2 regions of the Herbaspirillum sp. RTI4 genome follow, and region 1 is predicted to be linked to the other one. Evidence: predicted binding sites of a transcription regulator. Region 1 holds the regulator's gene; the other holds the start of a gene.
What was found. Region 1 encodes sigma-54, which starts transcription at its own class of promoters, with help from an activator protein. Its sites were predicted from a motif close to TGGCANGNAANCTGCTTT; they were not measured.

Region 1 (12,394 bases):
ATCGCGCTGGCGCTGCTGGCCGATGGGTATGGTGTGGTACTGGCCGGGCGGCGCTTGCCGGCGCTGGAAGAAACGCTGGCGCTGGCGGGTACTACCGCTGTTAATGGACTGGTCGTTTCCAGCGACATCAGCGATCCGGCCTCCGTCAAATTCTTGTTTGCGCAAACCGTCCGCCATTTTGGGCGGCTCGATTTACTGTTCAATAACGCGGGAGTTTTTGCGCCGCCGGTTTCTTTGGAAGATATGCCGATTGAGCAGTGGAGAGCGGCAGTCGACATTAATCTGACGGGCGCTTTTTTATGTACTCAGGAAGCGTTCCGGGTCATGAAAATGCAGCAGCCGCGCGGCGGTCGCATCATCAATAACGGATCGATTTCGGCGCATGCGCCGCGGCCGTTCTCGGTGGCGTATACCGCGACCAAGCATGCGATCACGGGTCTGACCAAATCGACCTCGCTGGATGGGCGGCGCTACGATATCGCCTGCGGTCAGATCGACATCGGCAACGCCTCCACCGATATGACTATCCTGATGAAAAAAGGAATTTTGCAAGCCAATGGTTCGACCGAGATCGAGCCGACCATGGCCGTCTCGCATGTGGCGCGCGCCATCCTGTACATGGACAGTTTGCCGCTGGACGCGAACGTGCAATTCATGACGGTGATGGCCACCAATATGCCGTATATCGGGCGCGGTTGACCTGATGCGGCACTGATCCTGCGCTGCATCGACCGCGCTGATCAACTGCGCTGGATTCAAGAAACCGGGACGCCCGACAATTCTGGTGCCCCGGTTTTTTGCGTTTACAAGCTCCTTTTCGGCCAAGTAAAAAGACAAGCTGATGCGTCGGAAAAAGTGATAATGTCCGTGCGGCAATATAACTGTGCGCAAAGGGGACAAAATCCCTATCGGATTCGTTATTTGGTAAGTCCATCGGAAGATACAGTCGATGTGAGGCCGACCAGAATGATGATGGATGCGTGCCACGCTGGTAGAAAAAATTAACAATAAACCGATGATGGATGATTGATCGGTGCGGTTTCAGCGCAAAGATTTTTGCTGTATTTCGGTATGGCAGTTTTCCTTGTTTGGAGCTTGTGCCAGTCGCTACTTTTCATCGGAGGTTCCGAAACATATTCAGCAAAGGATTTTCCCATGACCGCCTTCACTACTTACTGGCGCAATACCCGTATCGGCATCAAGCTACCGCTGAGTAATTTTTTGTTTGTGGGTGTGGTTTTTGCGGTGTTTATTGCGGCGATTGGTCAGCAGATATCCGCCACGATCGAAGCCCGCGCCAACGTCGATGTCGGCGAAAAAACCGCGCTGCTGGTCAATCTGATTGAATCTTCCGACAGAGATCTCAGGAGTCGCGTAGGGTCGCTATCGAAAGCCTTTCAAACCAATTTGTCCGGTGAGTTTGAGCTTGATCCGGCAACGATCGATGTCAAAGGAAAGCCGACGCCGACGTTGAAACTCAACGGCAAAGTTGTCAACCTTGACTTCTCAGTGGCCGACCAGTTCACCGCATCGACGGGTGCGGTTGCCACGGTTTTCGTCAAGATGGGGGAGGACTTTGTCCGCGTCTCCACTTCTCTCAAAAATGAAAAAGGTGAGCGTGCCATTGGTACTCTGCTCGATCGCGCGCATCCTGGATATAAGGCTGCGATAGTGGGGGGAAACTATGCCGGCGTAGCGACGCTATTCGGACGCCAGTTCATTACGCAATATGAACCGATCAAGGACGGGCAGGGGAAAATTGTGGGACTGAGTTTTGTCGGATTGGATTTCACGGACTATCTGAATAATTTGAAAAGCACTATTCGCGCTTTGAAAATCGGCCAAACGGGTTATTTCTATGTGCTCGATGCACGACCCGGTGCCAGCTATGGCGATTTGATCGTTCACCCCTCGCAGGAAGGAAAAAATCTTCTCGGGTCCAAGGACCCGTCCGGTCGGGCATTCATCAAGGACATTCTGGAACAAAAGACGGGCGTGATTCGCTATCCCTGGATCAACAAGGAGCTGGGTGAGGCCAGCGCACGCGACAAAGTCGTGGCGTTCTCTTACTTGAAGAGCTGGAACTGGGTCATCGTGGGCGGCACTTATGTCGATGAATACACCAGCGAAGTGCGCGATCTGCGTAATCTGTTTGCCGTCATTGGTGTCGTGCTGGTATTGCTGATCGCCGGCTTCATGTATGTATTGATTCGTGGATTGGTCACTTCGCCTCTGGTTAAGGCCAGTGCGGCGGCGCAATTGCTGTCAGAGGGTGACTTGAGTACCCAACTCACTATCGATCGCGACGACGAAATGGGACAGTTGATGGTCTCCATCAACAAGATTGGCAAAGGCTTAAGCGAGGTGGTTCAGGCTGTTCGCCGGGAGTCGAACGGCATCGCTTCGGCGAGTACGGAAATCGCGCAAGGCAACATGGATCTATCGAGCCGTACCGAAACGCAAGCCAGTGCGCTGGAAGAGACGGCGGCGTCGATGGAGCAACTTAACGCGACGGTCAAACAAAATGCGGATAACGCGGAACAGGCGAATCAACTGGCACTTACCGCGTCCACTGTCGCCATGAGCGGTGGTGAGGTGGTGACACAGGTGGTCGATACGATGAAGGGAATCGTCGATAGCTCGCGCAAGATCGCCGACATCATCGGCGTGATCGATGGGATTACCTTCCAGACCAATATCCTCGCGCTGAATGCCGCAGTGGAAGCCGCTCGCGCTGGAGAACAAGGCCGTGGTTTTGCGGTGGTGGCCAGCGAGGTGCGTAGTCTGGCCGGGCGTAGCGCGCAAGCGGCCAAGGAAATCAAGGTGCTGATCAACGATAGTGTCGCGCGCGTGGAGCAAGGAACTTTGCTGGCCGATCGCGCTGGCAATACCATGTCTGAAGTGGTGGGGTCGATCAAGCGCGTTACCGACATCATGGGCGAGATCAGCATCGCCAGTAATCAGCAGGCATTGGGCGTAGCGCAGGTCGGTGAGGCAGTCACGCAGATGGATGAGACGACACAACAAAATTCTGCGCTGGTTGAGGAAATGTCCGCTGCTGCCAGCAGTCTTCAATCGCAATCGCAGGCGTTGGTGAAAACGGTGTCCGTGTTTAAGCTGGGTGATGAGTACAACAGCACCCGGAATTCTGCGATTGGAGGAGGTTCGGTGGTGACTGTGCTGCCGGGTTTGCCATTTCATGGTAGATCTGAAAAATAATTTTTGGCGACAAGCCGGCGGCTTATCAACGACGCCGTTTGGTGCCATCTGGTGCCGTTAATTGTCGTTTATTGCAGTCTGCGCGCTACTGTCGCCGGCGGCACATTTCATCACAGATCAAGGCTGCGCTGACTGCCGGGGTGCCGGCAAGATGCGTTGAAAAAAAATGCAGGGCCAGCGTGGTAGTCGAATCAGACCGGGATATTACTCAGCCTGATCAGGGAGTGCTGCGAATGCCGCTCCAGCGCGGCGTCAGTTCGTGCGGGAGCGCGAACAAATCCAACACTCTTCCCACGGTGTGATCCACCATTTCCGCAATCGATTGTGGCCGGTGATAAAAGCCGGGCAGCGGCGGATAAACGATGCCGCCCATTTCGGTCACGGAAGTCATGTTGCGCAAGTGCGCCAGGTTGAAGGGTGTTTCGCGCACCATCAGTACCAGGCGGCGCCGTTCCTTGAGCACCACGTCGGCAGAACGCGTAATCAGGTTATCGGATAAACCGTGCGCCACGGCAGCTAGTGTTTTCATGGAACAGGGCGCGATGATCATGCCATCCGATTCGAAAGAACCGCTGGCAATCGAGGCACCGACGTCGCGCACGTTATGCACCACATCTGCCAGCGCTTCGACATCCTTGCGGTTCATGTCCAGTTCCTGATGCAGATTGAGTACGGCGGCATCGGACACCATCAGGTGCGTTTCGGCGATGCCGGCTTCTCTCAGGACTTGCAGCAGTCGTACGCCATAGATGGCGCCGGTAGCCCCGGTGATGGCAATGATGAGGCGAAACGGAGGTTTTTTCATTCAGGGAACCGCGCGGACGCGGCTCAGGCTTTGAGTAAAGTTTGCAGTTCGCCGGAATCGAACATTTCAGTGAGGATGTCGGAACCGCCGACGAATTCACCGTTGACGTAAAGTTGCGGGACGGTTGGCCAGTTCGAGTATTCCTTGATACCGGCGCGCACATCGGGGTTATCCAGCACGTTGATGGTAACGATGTTTTCGACGCCGCTGGCTTTGAGTAATTGAATGGCTTTGCCTGAAAAGCCGCATTGCGGAAACTGGGCAGTGCCTTTCATGAACAGAACGACCGGGTTCTGGGTGACGGTTTCCTTGATCCAGGCTTGTACTTCGCTCATGGTGGTCTCTCTTGAATGGGGATGAATTGATCAGATGACGCCATTATATGAAAAGCTCTGCCTTTCTGCTGAAAAGTCGCAGAATTGAAAAGAGGGCGGTAACTTGAGGCGTGCGCAACATTAAAAAGGACGCATCAAACGGCCGCACAAAATTGAAAAGGGCGCTTGAGCGCCCTTTGCCATGCTAATGCTGCGCTTTTGGCGCGGCGGGTTATTAAGTCGCTGCTTCGATGTCGATTGGCAGGCGTTTAACGTCCGATTGATGATCTTGTAGCTGGCCCTTGTGCTTCAATACTTGGCGATCCAGTTTGTCGATCAGTGCATCGATTGCGGCGTACAGGTCGTGCGCGAGACTTTCCACGTGAATATCTTTGCCCTTGATATGGACATTGATTTCCGCTTTCTGCCGTTTTTCCTTTTCTGTCAGTTTATCGACGGTGAGGACGACGCTGACGTCGATGACGTGGTCGAAATGGCGTTTGATACGTTCGACCTTGGTCATGACGTATTCACGGATGGCTGGTGTTACATCGAGGTGATGCCCGCTGATTGTCAGATTCATACGACTCTCCTTCGGATAGTGTCACTGGAGGTCCGGCATCGGATGATTATCCGGTTGGATCCTTGAGCCTTGCGGCCCGGTGTTTGCCGCCGGATTGCCTGATCGGTGTGTTGATCGAGTGCGTCCGGACACAGTGACTAGTATAAAAAAATCCCGGTGCAAGTACTTGTGCGGCGCAATCCCGGAGTCACGGGACGGCGATACGCGCAATGCTTGCTCAGAGACTTCCCACAAAACAGTTACAAGGACTTGCGCAGCGCTACAGGGGGGATTTTCAGGACATCGCGGTATTTTGCGACAGTCCGTCTTGCAACAACCATTCCCTGTTCAGACAGCATGTCTGCAATCTTGCTATCTGACAAGGGGTTTTTTGTATCTTCGGCTCCTATCAATTGTTTGATCAGTGCGCGTATGGCGGTAGAGGAGGCTTCTCCGCCTGCTTCGGTGGACACATGGCTGCCGAAGAAATATTTCAATTCGAACATGCCATGTGGCGTGAGCATGTATTTCTGGGTGGTTACGCGCGAGATGGTGCTTTCGTGTAAACCGAGTGTATCAGCTATTTCACGCAGTACCAGAGGGCGCATGGCGACTGCGCCGTGCGAGAAAAAATTCTTCTGCCGCTCCACGATGGCCTGTGCCACGCGCAGTATGGTGTCGAAGCGCTGACGCATATTTTTGATCAGCCATTTCGCTTCCTGCAATTGCGACACGAGCGCGCCTTCGCCCTTGTGCTGCTTCATGGCGTTGGCATACATGGCGTTGACGCGCAAGCGCGGCATGACCTCGTGATTAAGCGTGACTTGCCATCCCAGCTTGCCTTCTTTAACGATCACGTCCGGCGCTACGTAGTCGGAGCGGCCTGAAAGGAATGCCGCGCCGGGATGCGGATTGCACTGCCGGATAACGGCTTGCGCTTCGCGCAGATCCTCATCGTCACAGACCAGCGCTTTTTTGATTTTATTGAAATCGCGCTGCGCAAAAAGCGGCAGGCAAGTCTGGACAATCGACAGCGCCAGACGTCGCGTCACGAAGGGAATTTTCGGCAGGCGCTTGATTTGCAGCGCCAGACATTCGGCAGCGTCGCGTGCGCCAACCCCGGCCGGATCGAAACTTTGCAGCAGCGTCAGTGCCAGTGTCAGCTCATCGAATTCAATTTCCAACTCTTCCGGCAGGCGCGCATAAATTTCTTCCAGCGGCTCTTCCAGATAGCCGCGCTCATCGATGGCGTCGATGACCAGTTCCAACAGTGCGCGATCACGCTGGCAGCACATGGTCTGGCCAGCTTCCTGCAGCAGATGCTCGCGCAGTGTCAGGAAATGCGCTTCCAGTTGCGGCCGCGAATCTTCATCGTCGGAGGTTTTTGTGCCGCGTGCGACATCGTCAAAACTCCACTCTGCTTCGTTAGCGGTGCTGCTGTCGCTGGCTTCTTGCTGTCCTCCCGCTTCGCCACTGTTGTCCGTCTCGCTGCCTGTGGTGCCGGTGTCGGCCGCAGTTTCTGCCGGCGACAGGGCGCTGGTACTGCCCAGTGCGCCATCAGCCAGCAGACGCACGGAGTTGTCCAGCGCATCGTCGAGGCGCTCCAGCAGCGGGTTGTCGCTCAGGATCTGTTCCAGTTCCTGTTGCATTTCCAGCGTGGACAGTTGCAACAAACGTATCGACTGCTGCAATTGCGGCGTCAATGCTAAATGTTGCGAAGTGCGGAGCTGAAGGGATTGTTTCATCGATGGAGTGCGTTCCGCTTACATGCGGAAATGTTCCCCCAGATAAACGCGGCGCACCGATTCATTGGCGATGATCTCGTCCGGGCTGCCGCTGGCCAGCACGGTGCCTTGATTGATGATGTAGGCGCGGTCGCAAATGCCCAGCGTTTCGCGCACGTTATGGTCGGTAATCAGCACGCCGATGCCGCGTTCTTTCAGGAAGCGCACGATGCGCTGGATTTCGATCACCGCGATCGGATCGATCCCGGCAAACGGTTCGTCCAGCAATACAAAACGAGGGCTGGTAGCCAGTGCGCGGGCGATCTCGACCCGTCGGCGTTCGCCGCCCGATAACGACAGCGCCTGGCTTTCGCGCAATTTTTCAATTTGCAATTCGTGCAGCAACTGGTCGAGTCGCGCATCGATCAGGGCCTTGGGCAGCGGTTTTCCGTCTTGTTGCTGCAGTTCGAGCACGGCGCGAATATTGTCTTCCACGCTGAGTTTGCGAAATACTGAGGCTTCCTGCGGCAGATAAGACAGGCCGAGTTTGGCGCGGCTGTGGATAGGCAGATACGAGATATCGACACCGTCGAGATCGATCTTGCCGCCATCCGACGGCACCAGTCCGACGATCATGTAAAACGAGGTGGTCTTGCCGGCACCGTTAGGGCCGAGCAAGCCGATGACTTCGCCGCTGGCAACTTCCAGCGAGACATCGTGCACTACCTGACGTGCGCCGTAGCTTTTCTTCAAGCCACGGACGATCAGCGAACTACTGGTCATTTGCTTTCCTCTTTTGGAGCTGGCACGGCCAGCGGTGCCGTGTTGGGCGCAACCGGCGTCGGCGCCAGCGTAGACGATGATGTTGGCGTTGGCGTTGGTGTTTGCATTGGCGAGGCAGTCGGCGCTGGCGCGGCTACCCGTGGCTGCAGGACGGCGGTGACGCGGCCTGCGCCCGTCTTGCTGACACCGTCAACGGTATTGTGGACGGCATAAAATTCTGCCCGGCTGTCATACGAAATGAATTGGCCGCGCACATCGTCAGTTACTTTGGTGCCTTCCAGCCGCTTCATGTGCGCCTTGGAAAACAGTTTGGCGATTTCCACCTTGCTGTCGTATTCGATGCGTTCGGCTTCGCCTTCAATCCACAGGTCAACGCCGCCGTCGCGTTTCTGCCTGAAGTTAGCCAGTTTCCCAGGATCGGCGTACAGCGTTGCAAACTGATAGCCGGCCGGGTCGGTAGTGACGACCACGCGGTCGGCCTTCATGATCAGCGTGCCGCGCGTCAGAACTACGTTGCCGATAAAGATGTTGACCTGCTGCACATCGTTATAACTGAGCTGATCGGCATTGATGACGGTTGGCTTGAACGAGTCGGCTTTTTCTGCGTGGGCGATACGCGCCACACACAAGAGGGTCAACAGGCTCAGTAAAAAAATGCGATTCATGAATTTTCCTGCCCAATATAAAAATGCAAATCGGCAACGGCGGACGGTCAGCGCGCCGGTGTCGGTGGTGGTTGATAGAGGCCGTTGACGCGGCTGCTGAGATGGAAGTCGCCGGTGACATTGTTGACGGTCATGCCCACGCCATCGAGTACCGATTTCCCTAGCGTGATGTGAACCGGCTTGTCGGTCTTGGCGATTTCATCGTCGGGCAGCATCAGCAGGTATTCGGTGGTCATGTGCATGGGTTCGGCTTTCTGCGTCGCGCCGCGATCCACATTCACATCGTCATACATATGAATTTTGCTGTTGTCGTCGGTGATGATGGCGCGCTTGGAGCGCATGCTCATCGGTGTTTTTGCCGGCGACAGGTTGTTGATGATAGGGAGTGTCACTTCAAACGAATCGTCGGTAGGGAAATGAATCAGCTTGAGGCCCGAGATATCGTAGTCCGGCGTGCCGGCCAGGGTCATTCTGACGTAGCGGAATTCGTCGATGTAATAGTCGGGACGCCCTGCATTGCGCTTGTTGGCCGCATCGTCATCCTGGCGCGCGGTTTGCAGTACCCAGAAACTGCCGAGCGCGCCGAAAATCAGCAGCACCAGAAAAACAACAGCGCCTATGCGCTGCGTCGAGCGGCTTTTCAGTTGCGCGCTCATGTCAGATACGGAGCCAGTGCCGCCTCATAATTTCCCTGCGCATGCAGGATCAGATCGCAGATTTCGCGCGCTGCGCCGTGGCCGCCGCCGGCTTCGGTGAGGTAATGCACACGCTGTTTTACTTCGGTATGCGCACCGGCGACCGCTGCGGCAAAGCCGACGCGGGTCAGGATAGGCAGGTCGATCAGGTCGTCGCCCAGGTAACCGCAGTGCTCTTCGCTCAGGCCGACTTGCGCCAGCAATTGCGCCAATGCGCTGCGCTTGTCATGCACGCCCTGAAACAGATGCGCAATGCCCAGATCGCTGGCGCGTTTTTGCAGGATGGGCGACTGGCGCGCGGTGATCAGCGCAGTGGGGACGCCGGATTGCTGTAGCAAGCGAATGCCCAGGCCATCGAGTACATTAAAACGCTTCAGGACTTCGCCGTCCACGCCGTAATGCAGACCGCCATCGGTCAGCACGCCGTCGATATCGAAAATCATCAGTTTGACGCCAGCGGCGCGATGCATTGCATCGATGGAGGCCTTGCCGAATACAGTCGCGCGTGCCATCAGATCACCTTGGCGCGGGTCAGGTCATGGATGTGCAGCGCGCCGACCAGCCGGCCGGCGGTGTCGCCCACCAGTAATTGATTGATGCGGTATTGCTCCATGACTTCCACGGCTTCGACCGCGAGTTGATCCTGACCGATCAGGCGCGGCTGCGGCTGCATCACGTCGGCAATCAGCGCATGTTTGAAATCGACGCCGCGTTCCAGCAGTCGGCGCAGATCGCCATCGGTGAATACACCTATGGGTTTGAAGTCAGCGTCCACCACCGCGGTCATGGCCATGCCCTTGCGGGTAATTTCCATGAGCGCGTCCGACAGCGACATCTCCGGCGTGACCGCAGGAATTTCGTCGCCGCTGCGCATGACGTCGCGTACGCGGGTCAGCAGGCGGCGGCCCAGAGCGCCTCCGGGATGGGAGCGGGCAAAATCTTCTTCGCGGAAGCCGCGTGCGTCCAGCAAGGCCACTGCCAGCGCATCGCCCATCGCCAGCGTGGCGGTGGTGCTGGCGGTCGGGGCCAGATTGAGGGGGCAGGCTTCCTGATCGACGCTGACATTCAAATGGGCGTCGGCCAGTTGCGCCAGCGCGGAGTCGGGGTCGCCGGTCAGGGCAATCGATTTCGCGCCCATGCGCTTGATGAGGGGGACGATGGCCATCAATTCGGCGGTTTCGCCGGAATTGGAGATGGCAATGACGACATCTTGCCCGGTCACCATGCCGAGGTCGCCGTGGGCGGCTTCGGCCGGGTGCATGAACAGCGCCGGCGTGCCGGTGGAGGCCAGCGTGGCGGCGATTTTTCGCGCGATATGTCCGGATTTGCCTATGCCCGAGACGACCGCCCGGCCTTTGCAGTGATACAGCAGGCTGACGGCCGCGATAAAGGAAGCCGCGGCAGCGCTGCTATCGTCTACCAGACGGTGCTTCAGCGCCAGTACGGCGTCGGCTTCGATTTGCAGGGTGTCGCGGCCCAGTTGCAGCGCACGCAGCCCGGTTTCGGCAGAAAAGGGAGCGGCTGTTATTTTGTGATCGATTAAACTCATCCCGGGAGTATAAACGAATAAGAAAGCAAAAAACTTGCCAGTTACTTATCGTATTAATCGTAGTTTTTTAGTTTTACGTTTATTAAATATAAAAGGCCGCTGGCGTAAGTCCTGGTTTTACGGAAAAGTTGGCAGAGAGATATTCGGCAAGGCCGCTGAACGGGTTCCCGGGCGCGGTGCATTACTTTCGCCGTGATAGGCAAACACCACCGACGATTTGACGCGGTCGCTGGAATTTCTGCCTGCGGCATGAAACAAGCCGCTGTGAAACAGCACCACGTCGCCGGCCTCCAGTAACAAAGGCACGCCCAGAGCGAACAGCGCCTGATTGGCCGCCACTTCCGGCCGCAGAAAATCGAGATCGTCCATTTGTTCCGCTTGCAGCTTGAGCAGATGCGAGCCGGGAATAACGCTTAACCCGCCGTTTTCTGTCCGTTCTGCGCCGAGCGCCAGCCATACCGAAATCAGATCAGGCCGTTCGAACGACCAATAGCGGATGTCGCGATGCCAGCCGGTTGCCGTACCGAAATCGGGGTGCTTGGTCATTACGCAATTATGGTGGGCGAGCGGCAGGCTGACCGGTTCCTCAAACAACTGCGTCAGTATGGCGACCAGCGCCGGGTCACTCGCCCAGTCGCGGAAGGCCGGATCGCGGTCGTAAGCCCCGCGCAGGCGGCGCACCGTGCGCCCGCCTTCACTGGTCAGCGACGCCGGTGCGCCGGGATAGCCCACTTCGGCTTCATATTCCAGCGGCGCGACGGCGCGCTGCAAATGATCGGCAGTTACCGCCAGCATGCGTTCGCAGCTGGCAGCCGGTACCAGGCCGCGCAAAATCAGATAACCGTCGCGCCGGAAGTCGGCGAGACGTTCGGAGGACAGCAATGAGGACGGTAATGCGGGTGTAGCGGCAGACATACGCGTTTTCCGATTTAGTGTTTTTTCTCAAGCAGCGGGGCCAGATACTTACCGGTGACGCTGTGCGGATTGAGTGCCACCTGCTCCGGCGTACCGGTCGCGATGATGAGACCGCCGCCCGCGCCGCCTTCGGGGCCCAGATCGATCAGCCAGTCGGCGGTTTTGATCACATCCAGATTGTGTTCGATGATGACCATGGTATTGCCCTGATCGCGCAAACGGTGGATGACTTTGAGCAGCAGGTCGATATCGTGGAAATGCAGACCGGTGGTTGGCTCATCCAGGATATACAGCGTGCGGCCGGTATCGCGCTTCGAGAGTTCCAGCGACAGCTTGACGCGCTGCGCTTCGCCGCCCGACAGCGTGGTGGCGCTCTGACCCAGCCGGATGTAGCCGAGGCCGACATCGAGCAGCGTGTGCAGCTTGCGCGCAATCAGTGGCACCGGTTTGAAAAAGACATGCGCTTCTTCAACCGTCATGGCCAGCACTTCGGTAATGTTTTTGCCCTTGTACTGCACTTCCAGCGTTTCGCGGTTGTAGCGCTTGCCGTGGCAGACGTCGCAGGGAACATACACGTCCGGCAGGAAGTGCATTTCTACCTTGATTACGCCGTCGCCCTGACAGGCTTCGCAGCGGCCGCCCTTGACGTTGAAAGAAAAACGTCCGGCCGAATAGCCGCGTTCTTTCGATGTTGGCACGGTGGCAAACAGGTCGCGGATAGGCGTGAACAGTCCGGTGTACGTCGCCGGATTGGAACGTGGCGTACGGCCGATAGGGGCCTGATCGACCGCAATCACCTTGTCGAAATGTTCCAGTCCGCCGATGCTTTCGTGCGCTGCCGGTTCCGCTTGCGATCCGTACAGATGGCGCGAGGCGGCCAGGTACAGCGTATCGTTGACCAGCGTCGATTTACCGGAACCGGAAACGCCGGTGATACAGGTCAGCAAGCCGACTGGCAGGACAAAATCGACATTCTTCAGATTGTTGCCGCTGGCACCGGTAATTTCCAGTTGCCGTTCGGGATCGGGCGCGGTACGGGTTTTGGGCACAGCGATAGAGAGACTGCCGTTGAGGTATTTGGCGGTGAGCGACTTCTTGCTTTTCAGGATATCTTCCAGCGTCCCCTGCGCGATGATTTCGCCGCCATGCACGCCGGCGCCCAG
Region 2 (12,394 bases), 1.4 Mb from region 1:
ACACCAAGCACCAGCCCACCGCTTCGCGCGTCGACACCTTGTGCGCATGGCCGCCGCCGAGCACCCAGACGTCCAGCGCCAGCATGCCCAGCAAAAAAACAATGAATCCTATCCACATTGGTAGCGTGGCAAAACTTTCGATACCGCCCATGGCGTGCTCCTGCATGACGAACGACAAATGAAATGGTAAGAATCTGCTGATTCAGCGGCTGCGCAGGGTTGATCTCAGGAAGGTAGTCCCTCCTGAGTTGCCACCTTAGTGACCGCCTTAGTTGCCGCCTTAGTTGCGTACGGCAACGCGCATCCTGATCGGTCGCTGCGACTCTTCAGAGATTCATTAGCGTTTTGCGGACAAGGCCCGAACAGCCTGTCTTGCCAACGGCAAGACAGGAAATCTGGCCAATCTGCAATTACTTGACGGCGGCTGCCTTGGTGTCGGCAGCCGCTGTATTAGGGCCTAAAGAGATCAGAACTCGTTTTGCAAGCGCTTGTAGCCCTTGACCAGTTCGATATTGGTGCGCGCCACGCTTTCGGAGAACTCCGATGCCTGCACGCTGACGCGAGGAATTTGGTCCAGATCGGTACCGGGCCCGATACGGATAGTCGACGGCACGTAAAAATCGGGCGGCAACTTGCAACCATCCACCACTGAATTGTAGCGAACCACGCAACCATCACCGATGGTGCAATTGAACAGCACGCTGTTGAAACCGATGAAAACCCGGTCGCCAACAGTGCAAGGGCCATGCACGATGGAGCGATGTGCAATCGACGTATGTTCGCCAATGTTGACTGCGCCGCCGGCTTTGGAGTGGATGACCACGCCGTCCTGGATGTTGGAATTGGCACCGATAATGATCGGGTCCATATTGCCTTCCTCATCCACTTCATCGGCGCGGATCACCGCATAAGGGCCGACGAAAACGTTTTCACGAATAATAACTTTGCCGCAGATGATGGCCGTCTGATCGACATAGGCGCTTTCATGGATTTCGGGCAAGTGACCGCTGGGGTTTTTTCTGATCATGTAGTGGGCAAGTAGTCCATCGGATTAAGCTCCGCCGCAGGCGCAATGTCGCTGAAATATGGCACCCAAATGGCACACAAATGGCACACAAATGGGACACAAGGGGCACGCGCGGCTTTGCAACCCCTAAGTGTAGCAAAATTACGGCCCTCGCCGCTGCCCACGTGACCGTTTTCGGGAGGATGATGGCCCGAAACAGGGCCTCCACAGGTTGATTTTGCTAAACGATGTTAAGTTAAAGCACTTACGGGGGTGACACGCCCCCCGCTTTTCTGCAAGAAGGATGCCTAATGATTCCGTTTTCCGTACTCGATCTTTCCCCTATTCCTCAAGGCGGCAACGCTGCGCAGGCCTTCCACAACACCAAGGAACTGGCGCAACATGCCGAACGCTTGGGCTACCAACGCTACTGGCTGGCCGAGCATCACAATATGGTCGGCATTGCCAGCGCCGCCACCTCACTCGTCATTTCGCATGTCGCGGCGAATACCTCGACCATTCGCGTCGGCGCGGGCGGCATCATGCTGCCCAACCACGCTCCGCTCGTCATCGCCGAACAATTCGGCACGCTGGAATCGCTGTATCCGGGACGAATTGACCTCGGTCTGGGACGCGCGCCCGGTTCCGACCAGCACACTACCCGCGCCCTGCGCCGCCATTTGCAGGACAGCGCAGACACTTTCCCGCAAGATGTGCAGGAATTGCAAGCCTACTTTGCGCCGGCGCAGCCGTATCAGGCTGTGCGCGCGGTGCCGGGTGCCGGACTGGGCGTGCCTCTGTGGCTGCTCGGCTCCAGTCTGTACAGCGCGCAACTGGCGGCGGAACTGGGTTTGCCCTTCGCTTTCGCCTCGCACTTCGCGCCCGGCATGATGCATCAGGCAATTGAGATCTACCGCTCGCGCTTCAAACCGTCGGCCGCGCTGGCAAAATCGCATGTGATGCTGGGTGTGAGCGTCTTCGCCGCAGGGACCGACCAGGAAGCCCGGCGCTTGTTCACCTCATTACAGCAGCAATTTCTCGGCATGATACGAGGGGAGCGCGGCTTGTTGCAGCCGCCGGTAGACAATATCGATGCGCTCTGGAATGAGGGTGAACGGCGACACATCGAGCAAACGCTGGCCTGTTCGGTGGTCGGCGACCTGGAAACCGTGCAGGAAGGACTGGAGGCCTTCGTCGCAGAAACCGGTGCCGATGAGTTAATGATTACGGCGCAGATTTTCGATCATCAGGCGCGCCTGCATTCCTTCGGGCTGGTGGCGGAGGCACATCAACTTATGACGGCGGTTGCTCTTTAAGAGAATGGTGCGGTAGCTTGGCTGGGGCGCAGCCTGGCTTATTTCAATCCCAGCCGCTTGCTCATGCGGCTGAGGTTGGCGCGATCAATCCCCAATTCGCGCGCCGCCGCCGCCAGATTATTGCGGTTCCGGGTCAGGCTGTCGCCAACCAGCTGCCGCTCATAGGCAGTAACCGCCTCCCGCAAGCCCTCGCCGGGCGTCAAGGTCACGGCAGATTCCTGCGCTCTGAATCCGTTCGCGCCTGAATCGGGTGTCGGGAGGATGTCATGCAATCCGAAATCCTCGGCAGTCAATGTCAGAATGCGTGGCCGCGGCGCCTGACTGGCGAGGGCTTTCAATGCCGTACGTCCGATCAAGTGTTCCAGTTCGCGGATATTGCCGGGCCATGAGTAGGCCAACAAGGCCGCTTGCGCATTGCTACTCAGACGCAAACCGAGCAAACCAAGGCGCGAACGGTTCTCTTCCAGGAAAAAGCCGCTAATCAGGAGTACGTCATGTCCCCTGCTGCGCAGCGGTGGCACCCACAAGGGATAGGCATTGAGCCGATGATAAAAATCGGCGCGATAACGCCCCTGCCGAACCAAATCTTCGAGATGCTGGTTAGTCGCTGCAATCACCCGCACGTCCACCGTATGTTCCTGATCCGACCCCACCCGCTGCAACTGTCCGCTCTGCAGCACGCGCAATAACTTGGCCTGCACCGACAAAGACAACTCGCCGACCTCATCGAGAAATAAAGTGCCGCCGTGTGCCAGTTCAAATTTGCCGCGCCGCTCGCTCACTGCGCCTGAAAATGCACCTCGCACATGGCCGAACAGCTCGCTTTCCACCAGCATTTCCGGCAGCGCCGCGCAATTGACGCTGATGAGCGGCTTGTGCGCCCGAGGCGACCAGGCGTGAATCGCGCCGGCCACCAGCTCCTTGCCGACGCCGGTTTCGCCGGTAATCAGTACGGTCATGTCGCTGCTGGCGATTGATTTGATTTCGTCCAGCAGACGCAGATGCCCCACGCTTTGGCCTATCAGTTGCCGTCTGTTTTGATTGGCCGCCAGACGATAGGCTTCGGCGCGCTGACGTTCCTGTTCGCCGGTTTGCGCCAGGATATCGATTCGTTCGGCAGCATTGACCGTCGCTGCCGCCAGACTGGCAAAGGCGTGCAAGGAGACCATGTCGGTGGTGCTGAAGCGATCGGCCGCCACGGCATCGAGAGTCAACACCCCCCATTGACGGCCATTGATGGAAATCTGACACCCCATGCAGTCATGCACCTTGAGTTTGCCGGTGTGCTCCTGCACCAGACCGTCGTAGGGATCGGGAAGTGGTGAGTGAGTCGGGAAACGGGTCGGCGTCTCGCTCGCTAACAGCGCGGCAAAGCGCGGATGTTCGCTCACTTTGAAGCGACGCCCCAAGGTATCGAGGCTCAGACCGTCCACCGCGAGCGGTACCAGCGTATCTCCGTCAAGTCGCAGCAGCGCCGCAGCATCACAGGGAAACAAGGCGCGCATGGCATCGAGCAAACGGCGATAGCGCTCGTGATCGTCCAGCTCCCGCGACAAATCAGCCACTAAAGGGATCAATGCAAGAAGCAAGTTTTTTGGAGTCATAAGAACATGATTGTAGTCGAAATAACTCAGGTCGAATTGACTTTGTTAATTCATAAGCCATTGATTATAAAGAAATCGTGTGCTGGCATGTTTTATGAATAAGAAGGTATAGGGGAAAGCCATTAAAACGCGCCCCTTTCGCTTCAAAACCCACTATACAGGCGCTCTCATTATGCTAACCGACACCCAACGCAGCATCGTTAAATCTACAGTGCCTTTGCTGGAAAGCGGCGGCGAAGCCTTGACTACGCATTTTTATCGCATGTTGATGAAGGATTACCCGGAAGTGCTGCCGCTCTTTAACAAGGCACACCAGGCCACCGGTGAACAACCGCGCGCACTGGCCAACGGCATTCTGATGTACGCCCGCCATATCGATCAGCTGGAACAACTCGGGGGGCTGGTTTCCACCATCATCAACAAACACGTGGCATTGCAAATTTTGCCGGAACATTACCCGATGGTGGGGGATTGCCTGTTGCGTTCAATCCGGGAAGTGCTGGGTGCCGAAATCGCCACCGAGCAAGTGCTCGGCGCGTGGGGCGAGGCGTATCAGCAATTGGCAGACATCCTGATCGGCGCGGAAAAGAAAATCTATGATGACAAAGCCACCGCTCCCGGTGGATGGCGCGGCGGCAGAAAGTTTACCGTCGTCCGCAAACAGCGGGAAAGCGATGAAATCACCTCTTTTTATCTGCAACCTGCGGATGGACAGGGATTGGCCGATTTTGAACCGGGGCAATTCATCGGTATGCGGGTCGTGATCAACGGCGAGGAAATGCGCCGCACCTATTCCCTCTCCATGGCGATGAATGGCAAGCAGTACCGCATCAGCGTCAAGCGTGAGCCGGACGGGAAGGTATCGAACTATCTGCACGACGCCATCCATGAACAGGGGACGCTGGAGATGTTCCCTCCCGCCGGCGACTTTACGCTGACGGCGGGAACCAAACCGCTGGTACTGGTCAGTGGCGGGGTCGGGATTACTCCCATGATGGCGATGCTGGAAGCCGCATTGCCGACCAAGCGCCCGTTGTATTTCATTCATTCAGCACGGCATGGCGGCGTACATGCTTTCCGCGACCACCTCAAGGAGCTGGCAAAAAGGCATCCGCAGTTGCAGCTGTTCTTTTGCTACGGCGAGGTCAAGGGAGGCTATGCCAAACCCGATGCCGTCGGTCATCTCAACAAGGAGTTACTCATTAGCTGCTTGCCGCAAGACCGCGACGTCGACGCCTATTTTGTCGGACCGAAACCGTTCATGAAAGCCATCAAGCGCTACCTTGGCGAGATCGGCGTACCGGCCCAGCAAAGCCATTTTGAGTTTTTCGGCCCGGCTTCTGCGCTGGATTAATGACTTACGAATGCGTGTGGCCAGCGGCGCATTTCCGGGAAAGACGCTCAAACGATGCTGAAACCCCGGAAATTGTGCCGCATCCGTCAACAAATCTAAGCCGGCAAAGGAATAAATTCCTCCGCATCGCCCGGTACCGGCGCGAATATCAGCGGATCTTGCCGCTCCCACGCCATTTTTGCTGCCTCGATCTTTTCTTTCGAGCTGGCGACAAAATTCCACCACAGATAACGCGGCCCATCCAGCGCGTCGCCGCCGAGCAGCATGAAGCGGCTATCTCCGCGGGCGTGAAGGATAACGGCCTGGCCCGGTTTCAGAATTGCCAGGGTCCCCGGCGTAATGGACTCGCCGTCAATGGCAACTTCACCCTCAAGGACATACACCGCTTGTTCGGGATAATCGGCAGCCAGCGGCAGGCTGGTATCGTCACTCAGTTCTCCGTACACGTATAGCGTTCTGCTGTACGACTGGACGGGCGATATCGCCCCCGCTATTTGTCCTGCCAGGACATGCAGCAGCACCCCGGGCAACTCCACCCGTGGCAAAGCCGCCGCCGGATAATGCAAGAAAGCAGGCTCGCTCTCCTCCGCTTCCTGCGGCAACGCCACCCACATCTGCAAACCCTGCACCGCGCTACCCTGCCGACGGATATCTTCAGGCACCCGCTCCGAATGGACGATGCCGCGTCCCGCGCTCATCCAGTTGATATCGCCCGGAGCGATGCGCTGCACGCTACCGAGACTGTCGCGATGCATCATCGCGCCGCTAAACAGGTAGGTGACGGTTGCCAGACCGATATGTGGATGCGGCCGGACGTCGCCGGCACGGGTATCCGCCAAAAAATGCGCCGGCCCCATGTGATCGAAGAAAACGAAGGGGCCGACCGAACGCGCCTCCGCTGCCGGTAGCAAGCGCCGCACCGGGAAGCCGATATCGCGCTGCTGCGGGTGAATCAGATGCAGGATGCTGTTCATACGACCTCCGGTCCAAAACGGCCAGCGTGGAAATCTTCCATCGCCTGTTCGACCTGCTCGCGACTATTCATCACAAACGGCCCCCACTGCACAATCGGCTCCAGCAAAGGCCGCCCGGCAATCAGTAAAAAGTGCGTCTCCGTTGCCAGTGCCTGCACCGCCACTCCTGCGCCCGGCTCGGCATTACTCAGAATCGCCATGTTGCGCGCGCCGACAGCAAGACGCTCCGCCCCGATGGCCAGTTCGCCCTGAATCACAAATAAAAAGGCATTGTGGGAGTCTGGAATATCAAATACTTGCGCCGTCCCGGCCGCCATTCGCACATCCAGGTACAAGGGTTCCGTTGTGGCTTTTTGCACTGCGCCCGCAACACCGAATGCGCTACCCGCCAGAACACGGACGGCGACACCAGCAAGCGGCGTCACCTCAGGAATCTCTGCCGCCGGCAGATCGCGATAAGCCGGCGTAATCATTTTGTCCGCCGCCGCCAGATTGACCCACAACTGAAAGCCGCTCATCAGCCCGTCTTCCTGTTCCGGTAATTCCGAATGGACGATGCCACGACCAGCGGTCATCCATTGCATCCCGCCCGGCTCCAGCAGCCCCTCATTACCGGCATTGTCGCGATGGCGCATCCGCCCGGCCAGCATGTAGGTGACGGTTTCAAAACCGCGATGCGGGTGATTGGGGAAACCGGCCAGATAGTCGTCCGGCGTATCGGAATGGAAGGCGTCGAGCATCAGGAAGGGATCGAGACGGCGTTGCAGGTTGGGCGTCAGAATCCGCATCATGCGCACACCTGCCCCATCCTGAACCGGAACGCCGGTAATCAATTGTTCGACTTGCCTGCTATGGCTGTGGGGCATAACTCTCTCCTTCGCTGGACAACATGAAGTACCACCTTAACAGGCTTTGAAATAACAACGCCGGGACAAGCCCGGCGCGGTCTGTATCTTGATCAGGATTGCTTATTTATTTTCTGGCTTGACTGCCCACACCATCAGCAAACCGCCGATGATGGACAGGTTTTTCAGGAAGTTGGTCATCTGTGCTTGTGCGGCAGCCGGATCGGCTTGCCAGAAGCGGTGTGCGGCCAAAGTAGCGCCGACCGTGAACAAGGCCACGACCAGTGCCGCCGGACGTGCAAATTTACCGGTAATCAAGGCCAGAGCGCCGCCGACTTCCACCACGATTGTCACGATAGTGACCAGTTCCGGCATAGGGAAACCCAGAAAGCCCATATAACCGACGGTACCGGCGAATCCCGTGATCTTGCCGATACCGGCGACTAAAAACAGAAGGCCCAACAAGGCGCGGCCGATACGAAAGACGGGGGAAGTAATGGTCATGATGAAATTCCTATGAAAATTGAAGCGGTGGTTTGAACGAATTGATGTACGTCGGCTTGTTACTGCGTGTTACTGCTCGTTACTGCGAGTTGCCCTGAGGCGCCCCGCTCATCTCACCGTACCGCGGAGCTAAAGCAGCATTTTGGTCAGTGAGGCGAGAATACCTTGTCGCAACATTCAATAAAACAGTTAATGTTAAGATTATTAGTATCCATTTATTAGATATTGTTTGTCTTTGACAAGGCTTGCTCCGCATGAACATAGAACGTCTTTCGCTGGATCAGTTAAGGGTATTCGCGCAGGTGGTCGATTCCGGTAGTTTCCTGGCGGCGGCACGCGTGGTGGGCCGCGCCCAGTCTGCCGTCAGTTACGCCATTGCCACGCTGGAACAGCAACTCGGCGTTGCTCTGTTCGATCGCAGCGGCTACCGGCCACAGCTCACACCGGCAGGTATCGCCCTGCTGCGCGACGCGCGACAGGTACTGGATCAGGCCGATGCCCTGCAAGCGCGCGCCGCCGCCTACAGCCTCGGGCAGGAATTGGAGGTTACGCTGGCGCTGGACGTTTTTTTCCCTACCAATGTGCTGGTCGATTTATTGCGTCGCTTCAGTCACGATTTTCCGGCGGTCACCTTGCGGCTGGAAATTGAAGCGCTGGGCGCGGTCGCGGAACGGGTGATGGATGGTCGCGCCATGCTAGGCGTACTGGGCTCGCTGCCCATTATCCCGGCCAGTCTGTTGCGCATCGTGCTGCCGGATGTGCTGCTGGTGGCGGTCGCTGCGCCGGGCCATGCGCTGGCGGCCGTGCCCGGCCGCATTTCCGAGCGATTGTTGTCGCAACAAACACAGCTCGTCCTGAGCGACCGTAGCGAATTGACCGCCAATCTGGAGTTCTCGGTACACTCACGGCTGTCCTGGCGCATGAGCGACCTGGGTACCAAGCATGCGCTGCTGCGCGCCGGTATCGGTTGGGGCTATATGCCGCGCCATGTGGTGGCGGACGATCTGGCGCAAGGACGCTTGTGTGAACTGACTACCTTTGCCCACTCGCCACAGGGGCTTTCCTTGCCGATGCAATGCGTTTATCGCCCGGATCGCCCGGCCGGACCTGCGCTGGCCTGGTGGCTGGATGCCCTTGCCGCGCTGAAGACCTTGCAAGAGACCGCATAAAAATATCCGGTGTGTCCCCTTTTCTCCTGCAAACAAGCAGGTCGATAAAGGACATGCAAAGGACATGCAAAGGAAATGTAAAGGACGATGAACCTTTATAAAAAATTACAATCACTCAGGGGCCGTTTATATACGCAGGACTTACGCAAAAAGCCGCTGGCCAGGGCGTGTTGCCGCAGACAGTACAAAATGCACGGCAAGGCAATGCAACAACGCCAGCGCCTTTTTGCGTAAGTCCGAATAAGGAAAGGAATGCCGCCATGCCAGCCATATTGCCGATGCATATCGAGGGTTTGTTCGACCCGACTACCAGCACAATCAGCTACATCGTCATGGACGTGGCGACGCGCGATTGCGCGCTGATCGACACCGTGCTGGATTACGATCCCGCTTCCGGCCGCACCAGCACCGCCAGCGCCGACCGCTTGATTGCCCGCGTACAGGCGCTGGAAGGCCATGTGCAATGGATACTCGAAACGCATGTGCATGCTGATCATTTATCCGCAGCACCTTACCTTCAGCAGAAACTGGGTGGCCGGCTCGGTATTGGCAGCCAGATTACGATGGTGCAAAACGTATTCGGTCAACTGTTCAACGTGAGCGAAGATTTCGCCACTGACGGCAGTCAGTTCGATGAACTGTTTTCGGATGGCGCGCAATTTTCCATCGGCAATATCCGTATAAAAACCTTGCATACGCCGGGTCATACACCGGCCTGTATGACCTATGTTTTTGACGACGGCGCCGGCCCCGCTGCATTTGTCGGCGATACCCTGTTCATGCCCGATTACGGCACCGCCCGTTGCGATTTCCCTGGCGGCAATGCGCAGGAGTTATTTCAATCGATCAATAAAGTCCTCAGCCTGCCCGGCGAGACCCGATTATTCATGTGCCATGACTACCAGCCGGGAGGGCGTGAAGTGCAGTTCGTCAGCACTGTCGCGCAAGAACGCGAACACAATATCCATGTGAAAAACGGCATCACCGAAGAGGCCTTCGTTGCCATGCGTAACGAGCGGGACGGCACATTGGAGATGCCCGCATTAATTCTTCCTTCTGTGCAAGTTAACATGCGCGCCGGGCATTTTCCTGCCCCTGAAAAAAACGGTGTGCACTATTTAAAAATACCTATTAATGCTGTTTGATTGATATCGCGCACTACCCTGCTCTGTGTCATTGTTTTACAAACACAGGGGGAACTGCCAGATGCTCATTCGACCATTGACCAACACCTATTCAGTTTCCGCCCAACTATTTCCAAGCGACATCGCGTCTATTCATGCGGCTGGCTACCGCTCCCTGGTCTGTTGTCGGCCGGATGGGGAAACAGCGGAGCAACCGCTGTTTAGTACCCTCGAACAAGAAGCCCGGGCACTGGGAATGGAAGCACTTTATTTCCCGGTGACGGCAGATCAGATTACCGACATGCTGCTCATGCAATTCGACGATCTGGTCGGCAAATTGCCCAAGCCTGTCCTGGCGTTTTGCCGCACAGGCGCACGCGCCAATATTCTGTGGGACCTGGTCAAGGCCTTGAAAAAAACAGCCGCCGACAGTCCCTTGCCGGCATCTGGTTCTACACCAGATGCCCCCTCCGTATCGCATGGCATTGTCCCCACCGAAGCGGCCCCGTCTGCGGTGAAAGAAACTCTGCACGATGTGGTGATCGTCGGTGCCGGTACGGCGGGAATCATGACGGCAATCGGTCTTTTGAAACGCAAGCAGGGGCTCAGTATCGTCCTCATCGAGCCCTCTGAAGGGCGTTGCCAACCGGGCTGGACGCTGGTCGGCAACGGTGAATTTTTGTCGGAAAGCACCACGCACACGACGGCGAATAAAATTCCCACTGGGGTTCGATGGATAGAGAAGTGCATCATTGCATTCGAACCGGAGCGCAATGCGGTAATCCTCGAAGACGGCGACGCCCTCCACTACCGGCAACTGGTGATCTGCCCCCGTCTGAAGCCCGATTGGGATGCGATAGAAGGACTGTCCGATACGCTGGGGAGAAATGGCGTTACCTCAAGCTATACGTTTGAGCTGGCACCGCAAACCTGGGAACTGGTGCAAAAAATGCGGGGCGGGCATGCCCTTTTCACTCAGCCGCCCCTACCGGTAAGAACCGCAGGGGCAGCGCAAAAAGAGATGTATTTGTCGGCCGATTATTGGCAAAAAACTGGGGACCTGTCAAAAACGGATATTGATTTTTGTAACGCCGGAGCAGTTTTTTTTGGCGGAGCGGCCTATGTGCCGGCGCTCATGGAGTATGTCGAAGCCGACGGTATTCGTCTTCAATTCAACCATCAACTGATTGCGGTCGATGGCGGGTCGAAGGTCGCTACTTTTTCTCGTAAAAACGAAGAGCAATCGAAAGAAATCATTCAAAAAAAATTCGATATGCTCCACGTCGTTCCGCCGCAGGCTCCTCCAGATTTTATTCACGCCAGCCCGCTGTCCGATGCCTCGGGCTGGGTGAGCGTCGATCCGACTTCCCTGCGTCATAGCCGCTTCAGCAATATTTACGCGCTCGGCGATGTCATCCATGCACCCCATGCGAAAACGGCAGCCGCCGCCCGGTTGCAGGCGCCGGTGGTTGTGCATAATGTATTGGCCGGACTGGGCATGGCCGAAGGGGAAAGTCATTACAGCGGGGATGGGGCGAGTCCGCTGACAGTGGAGAGCGGCAAGATGGCTCTCGCAGAATTTCTCTATGGCGGAAAAGTCATGCCGAATTTTCCTGACTGGCTCATCAACGGCCCCCATCCTGCGCGACTGGCATGGCTGTTAAAGGAGCGCATTTTGCCGGCCTTGTACTGGCAAGGGATGCTGAGGGGCCGGGAACTGCGGTTTCAATCGGATAGTGCCAACGAAAAATCAAACAACTTTCGTCAGACTAAACCGCATCGTCCAGGCTAAGACGGCTCTCAAAGTACCGCTCCAGTCCGCTTAAAGGATCGGTGAAAGAAATTGCCTTCGCCAAAAGTTTGAGCGGTTTTGTAAAGTCATCCTGATGACCCACCGGCACCGGATGCGGATAAAACTGATCATTCAGGATAGGCATGCCGAGTCCCGCCAGATGCACGCGTAGCTGATGCCGCTTGCCGGTGACTGGATTGAGACGATACAAACTCAGTTCGCCGCGCTTCTCAATACAATCAATGCGGGTTTCAGAATTAGGCGTGCCAGGCACTTCCTGCATGCGGAAAAACGGCTCCCCTTCTATCATCCGACTGCAATGCGTAATCGGGAAAACGGTATCGCGCAACGACGCTGCAATCGCCTCGTAGGTTTTTTGCATGGTCTTTTTTTGGAACATCGATTGATACAGACCCCGGGTAGACGGATCCGTCGAAAAAAGGACGAGACCGGCAGTTTCGCGATCGATGCGGTGCAGCGGCGATAGATGCTCCAGTCCCGTGCTTTTTTTCAGCCGCACCAGCAAAGTTTGCTGCAAAAAACGACCGGACGGGATGACGGGCAGAAAATGGGGTTTGTCGGCCACCAGCAGATGTTCATCCTGAAACAGGATGCGCTCGGTGACCGGGATGGATTCTTCGTCGTCCAGCGTGCGGTAGTAATACACGCAGTCGCCGCGACGGTAGGGACTATGCGCGTGAAAGGG

Region 2: a site for sigma-54 is predicted at 4,010-4,027, ahead of hmpA (NO-inducible flavohemoprotein). Genes of this name have one in related genera too.

The regions. Positions count from the first base shown of each region.
Region 1 is NZ_JAVIWQ010000002.1:1,168,855-1,181,248, forward strand. Features, by position in the region: gene RGU70_RS05525 (SDR family oxidoreductase) at 1-699, shown strand, start outside; gene RGU70_RS05530 (Cache 3/Cache 2 fusion domain-containing protein) at 1,156-3,219, shown strand; gene RGU70_RS05535 (UbiX family flavin prenyltransferase) at 3,437-4,024, opposite strand; gene grxD (Grx4 family monothiol glutaredoxin) at 4,048-4,359, opposite strand; gene hpf (ribosome hibernation-promoting factor, HPF/YfiA family) at 4,574-4,921, opposite strand; gene RGU70_RS05550 (RNA polymerase factor sigma-54) at 5,161-6,645, opposite strand; gene lptB (LPS export ABC transporter ATP-binding protein) at 6,664-7,407, opposite strand; gene lptA (lipopolysaccharide transport periplasmic protein LptA) at 7,404-8,072, opposite strand; gene lptC (LPS export ABC transporter periplasmic protein LptC) at 8,120-8,728, opposite strand; gene RGU70_RS05570 (KdsC family phosphatase) at 8,725-9,279, opposite strand; gene RGU70_RS05575 (KpsF/GutQ family sugar-phosphate isomerase) at 9,279-10,316, opposite strand; gene RGU70_RS05580 (phytanoyl-CoA dioxygenase family protein) at 10,434-11,231, opposite strand; gene uvrA (excinuclease ABC subunit UvrA) at 11,246-12,394, opposite strand, start outside.
Region 2 is NZ_JAVIWQ010000002.1:2,528,114-2,540,507, reverse strand. Features, by position in the region: gene RGU70_RS11345 (TerC family protein) at 1-151, opposite strand, end outside; gene RGU70_RS11340 (carbonate dehydratase) at 467-1,027, opposite strand; gene RGU70_RS11335 (LLM class flavin-dependent oxidoreductase) at 1,318-2,322, shown strand; gene norR (nitric oxide reductase transcriptional regulator NorR) at 2,361-3,926, opposite strand; gene hmpA (NO-inducible flavohemoprotein) at 4,099-5,280, shown strand; gene RGU70_RS11320 (pirin family protein) at 5,376-6,254, opposite strand; gene RGU70_RS11315 (pirin family protein) at 6,251-7,120, opposite strand; gene RGU70_RS11310 (DoxX family protein) at 7,223-7,603, opposite strand; gene RGU70_RS11305 (LysR family transcriptional regulator) at 7,858-8,772, shown strand; gene RGU70_RS11300 (MBL fold metallo-hydrolase) at 9,033-9,917, shown strand; gene RGU70_RS11295 (TIGR01244 family sulfur transferase) at 9,979-11,688, shown strand; gene RGU70_RS11290 (pseudouridine synthase) at 11,666-12,394, opposite strand, start outside.